DNA from 2 places in the Glutamicibacter sp. genome. Region 2 is predicted to be linked to the other one. Evidence: predicted binding sites of a transcription regulator. Region 2 holds the regulator's gene; the other holds the start of a gene.
What was found. Region 2 encodes HspR, which represses chaperone genes until heat shock. Its sites were predicted from a motif close to AAGTTGAGTCNNNNNGACTCAACTT; they were not measured.

Region 1: a site for HspR is predicted at 1,042-1,066, ahead of ACRDT3_RS05355 (ATP-dependent Clp protease ATP-binding subunit). Genes of this name have one in related genera too.

What each region holds. Positions count from the first base shown of each region.
Region 1 is NZ_JBOGEG010000004.1:165,257-167,626, reverse strand. It holds gene ACRDT3_RS05355 (ATP-dependent Clp protease ATP-binding subunit) at 1-1,024, opposite strand, end outside; gene ACRDT3_RS05350 (response regulator) at 1,155-1,829, opposite strand; gene ACRDT3_RS05345 (sensor histidine kinase) at 2,143-2,370, shown strand, end outside.
Region 2 is NZ_JBOGEG010000013.1:53,113-55,482, forward strand. It holds gene ACRDT3_RS09845 (proline dehydrogenase family protein) at 1-109, opposite strand, end outside; gene ACRDT3_RS09850 (AraC family transcriptional regulator) at 187-1,020, opposite strand; gene ACRDT3_RS09855 (heat shock protein transcriptional repressor HspR) at 1,022-1,450, opposite strand; gene ACRDT3_RS09860 (DnaJ C-terminal domain-containing protein) at 1,564-2,370, opposite strand, start outside.

The DNA.
Region 1 (2,370 bases), on a different contig from region 2:
TGTGCAACTCACCGCGGGCCAAGCGCGGCTTGAGGATATTCGCGGCGTCCATATTCCCGGACTCGCCAGAGCCGGCCCCGACCAGCAGGTGCAGCTCATCGATGAATATCAGCACCTGGCCTTCGGCGGCGGCCACCTCATCGAGCAGACCGGTTAGGCGCTGTTCGAAATCACCGCGGTAGCGGGTGCCGGCAAGCATGCCAGGAAGATCAACGGAGATCAGGCAGGCATTGCGCAGCTGGGCTGGAACCTCGTCATCGATGATGGCGCGGGCCAAGCCTTCGGCAATGGCAGTCTTGCCCACCCCAGCCTCGCCAATCAGCACAGGGTTGTTCTTGGTGCGGCGGGCCAGGATTTCAATAACCTGGTCCAGTTCCTCCTTGCGTCCGATCACCGGATCAATCTGGCCGTCGGCGGCCAGCAGGGTTAGATCGGTTCCGTAGCGTTCCAGCATGGAAACGTCGGACTCGGCATCGCTCTGGTTCTGAGCATCGTTTTGGCCACGCTGAGCCTGCTCCATGGCAGCCTGCTGCAAGGACTGGCCGGTGATGCCGTGTTGGGCCAGAAGTTGGCTGACCGGCGATTCCGGGTTGAAAACGAAGGCCAGGAAAAGATGATCAGGGTCGATGTAGGTCGAACCGTAATTACGGGCAACTTGATAGGCGTCAAAGAGGCTGCGCTGAGCTGCTGACGAGAGACGGGATGGCTTCTCGCCCTTCTCCTGGGTCTTGGGCATACGCGCGATGGCGTCTGCGCTCAAAGCATCGATGTCGATACCCATGGCGGTCAGGTGCTCGCCAACTGGTTCGGTGCGCAGCAGAGCCATCAGAAGGTGCAGGGAATCAATCTCGTCGTGGCCATGCTCCTGGGAAATCGCTGCCGCGGTGGCTACCGCTTCGTGAGTGCGGGCGGAAAGCAGGCGCGTGAGGTCGATGGGACGTGCTGCCTGAGCACGTGAAGACAGGAACCGAGAGAGGAATTCCTCAAACGAGCCATCTGACGGTGCGCCGAAAAATGCTGGCAAGTGAGCCTCCTAATAGAAACTTGAGCGGTCTATGCTCATGTTCAACGTATATGGCGCGCAGATATTCCCGAACCGGGCTAGGCAAGGTGTCAAAGAGGTTGACTTCACACCAATAGCGGGAAACTTAGTGCTAGTCCTTTGGGATTTCGATAAGACCCATGCGCGCAGCTGCAACCAGAGCCTGGACTCGGTCGCGAACATCCAGCTTAACGAAAATCTTGGCCATATGGGTTTTAACCGTGGTTTCGGAAATAGTCAGAGTTCTTGAAATCTCCGTGTTGTTCAGGCCCCGGGCGAGCAGCTTTAAAATCTCGAATTCCCGATTGGTGATTCCCAGATCATATGCCAGTTCCTGAACGTCTTGAGAATTATCCCGGTAAGCTTCGCGAACCGCAGAAACTAGATCAGAAGAAACCGACGGAGAAATGGCTGCAGTTCCCTGGTGAACGGCATGGATCGCATGAATAATTTCATCTGGTTCAGAATCTTTTACCAGGTATCCACTGGCTCCAGCGGTCAGTACCGGAACCAAATATTCGTCGGAAGAAAAGGCGGTAATTGCAAGCACTGATGGGCTGTCTTCGACAGATTTGATTGATTTAGTAGCACTAACCCCGTCCATAATTGGCATCTGCAAATCCATGAGCACAACGTCTACCTGATTGCCGCTGCAATACTCGACGGCGGCCTGCCCATTTTCAACAGAATTAACCGTTACAATTCCGGGGTCTGTTGCTAGGATTGTGCCCAACGCATGCCGAATTAGAGGTTCATCATCGACGATAAGGACCTTTATTTGTTCCATCTGATTCCTTTGATTCGATGCTGTTGGCCTCAAGTTGGCCTGTTCACCTGAAAGTATATAAGTTGACCTGATGTGGAGTTTGTTATGAAGGGTTTGAAAATGCTGGCCGTAGCAGCATTAGTACTGGCACCATTGACCGCCGTGGCAGCTCCTGCATCTGCCGCGGGCTCCCCGGCTCCTAGCAGTGGCAATGTTGCTACTCCTGCTGGCTTCGGGTCCGCCTTCTCGGAGTGGTTCTGCAACCGCTATGGCGTCGGTTGCCCATAACGCAGTTTATTTGACTTGATCATCTGAGCCGGGAATTATTCGGCATATGAATGGACGACTTAAAGGCACCCTGACCAAGCTCTTCGCTGGTCAGGGTGTCATTGTTTGGACTGGTATTGCCGTTCTGGTCGCGGTTTCCAGTAGCGAGTTCGTGACTCTGCTGGAAGACGGATTCAGTGGTTCGTCGGATATTTCGGTTCGAGGTGCCTTGCTCGGCGTTGGGCTTTGCGTGATTCTTGCGCTTGGCCTTCGATGGGTTGCCGTATCTGTCGGA
Region 2 (2,370 bases):
CGGACTCAATGTCAGGGCCGGCAAGGTAACGACGAGAAATTTTCTGGGCGATCCAAGCGAGTTCAGGCATGGCCATCACTCGTGCTTTGAGTTCTTCATCCAGCGCCATGGAGCGCAAGGTGTCGGCTGCGAGATCTGCGTATTCAGGTGAAAAGTGCATGGTCCCATGATCTTGCAGCCGGGTCGCTACGGTCTTGTACGATATTGCACCGGCTGCTGGTACTTTCCCGGAGCCGCGGCGACATGGGCGTGAAATACGCGATGGAAGTGGCTTTGGTCTGCGAATCCGAGCTCGGAAGCGGCTTGGGCGATGGGAGTACCGGCTCGCAGCAGCTCACGTGAGCGGATCACAAGCTCGTTGTGCCGCCACGCAATGGGAGTGAACCCCGTGTTGCTGCGCACATACCGAATCAGTTGATATTTACTCATGTTCAGCAATGAAGCCAGTTCGCGTAAGTGCGGGACAGGCGTATCGTCACGGAGCTTCTTAAGCACCAGGGACAGTCGTTGATCGGTCCCATCCGGTTGCATAGGCACTGATTCATAAATCGGCAAGCAATCAAAATCGGTGAAAATTTCCCGCAGCGCACGCTGTACACTGTTCCGGTTCGGCCCAGAGAATAGCTGATCATTGAATTCCGTGAGCGATTGGTAGAGCCTGGGCTCCCGGAAAATTCGGATTCCCGAAAATAGACGGACTGCAGCTTCGGGAAGCAGAGCGCTGAGCCATTGCTGATCCAGGTGGATCATTTGATATTCCCATTGGCCATTTTGAGGATTGCATGCATGAATATGCCCAGCAGGTATCAGGATGACATCGCCCGGCAATAGCGTTGCCTGCTGTCCTGAGTAGCCCCTGAAACTGGTGTGTCCTGATTCGATAAGACCGATCGAAAATCGAGTATGCGTGTGCGGACGATAGCAGGAGATCAGTTGGCATGAACGCCGGGATTCAATTTCCGGGATCTCGGGGTCATGCCAGAATTCGGCAGCGTGGCGAACCGGTGCCTCTCCTGCCATGCTAGCGTCCGATAGCGCGGCGCGTGGTAAACAGCGTCACCGTCGGCTCACGGCGTTCTGGGCGCATGCCCCAAGCCAGTGAAACGATGTCGCCACCGGCAGTGCCCGCAGCGAAGATGCGCGATTGGCCCTGGCGTACGGCGGAAAGTTCCTGGCGAAGCCCATTGACTTCGGTTTGCAGGTAGGCGACTTGATCTTGCAGGTCCAGGATGCGCTTGATGCCTTCGAGCGATACGCCTTCCTTGCTCAAGGACTGCACCTGGCGCAACAGCGATACGTCTCGCTGCGAGTAGCGGCGTTGCTTTCCGCTCTGGCGGCTGGGCGAAACCAAACCGATGCGGTCATACTGGCGCAGCGTCTGCGGATGCATGTCTGCAAGTTGCGCGGCGACGGAAATGACGAAGACAGGTCGCAGGTACTCCCCGTTCACGTTGCTTCTACCACCTTTCTGCAAGGACCTTGGAGTCGGTCCCTATTGCCTTTGAGTCTATCTTCCCTGCCCAGCCAATTCGATGGCGGGGCAGGGAAAACAGCCTATTGAGTTCAGAGCTTGGCTTTGGCAGCCAAGTCCACTCGTGGATCCTCGCCCTCGGTGGCTGATGCGAAGTCCTCCACGGCCTTCTTGGCAGCATCCGAGAGGTTCTGCGGAATCGCGACATCCAGGACGATCAGCAGATCGCCGGTAGCCTTGGAGGTCTTCACGCCGCGGCCTTTCAAGCGCAAGGTGCGCCCGGAGTTGGATCCGGCAGGCACCTTCACCGCGACGGAATCCCCGTCCAGGGTCGGTACGTGGATCTTGGCTCCGAGTACCGCTTCGTCGAAGGTCACTGGCACGTGGATGCGGATGTTGTTCTCTTCGCGCTTGAAGAACGGGTGCTCGCTGACCTTGACCTTGACCAGCAGGTCGCCGTTGCCGGCAGCACCTGGCTGGCCCTTGCCGCGCACGCGCACCGACTGGCCATCCTTGATGCCCGCAGGTATGCGCACGTCAATGACCTCGCCGTTCTGCTCGCGCAGGCCAATGGTGGTGCCCTTGATTGATCCGGAGAAGGAGATCGTGGTGCTGGCCGTGCGGTCAGCACCCTTGCGTGGTGGTGCGCTTTGGCCGAAGCCGCCACCAAAACCGCCGCCTGAGCCGAACAGGTCGGAGAAGTCCGGCTGTCCGCCGCGACCCCGCGGGCCGCCTCCCCCGCCTCCGAAGAGGTTGGAGAAGATGTCCTCGAAACCGGCCTGTCCTCCCGGGGCACCGCCTGGTCCCCCGGCCGAGAAGCGAGCTCCGCCGCCCATGGCGCGGATTGCGTCGTACTGCTCGCGTTCTTCCTTATCCGAAAGCACCGAGTTGGCTTCCGA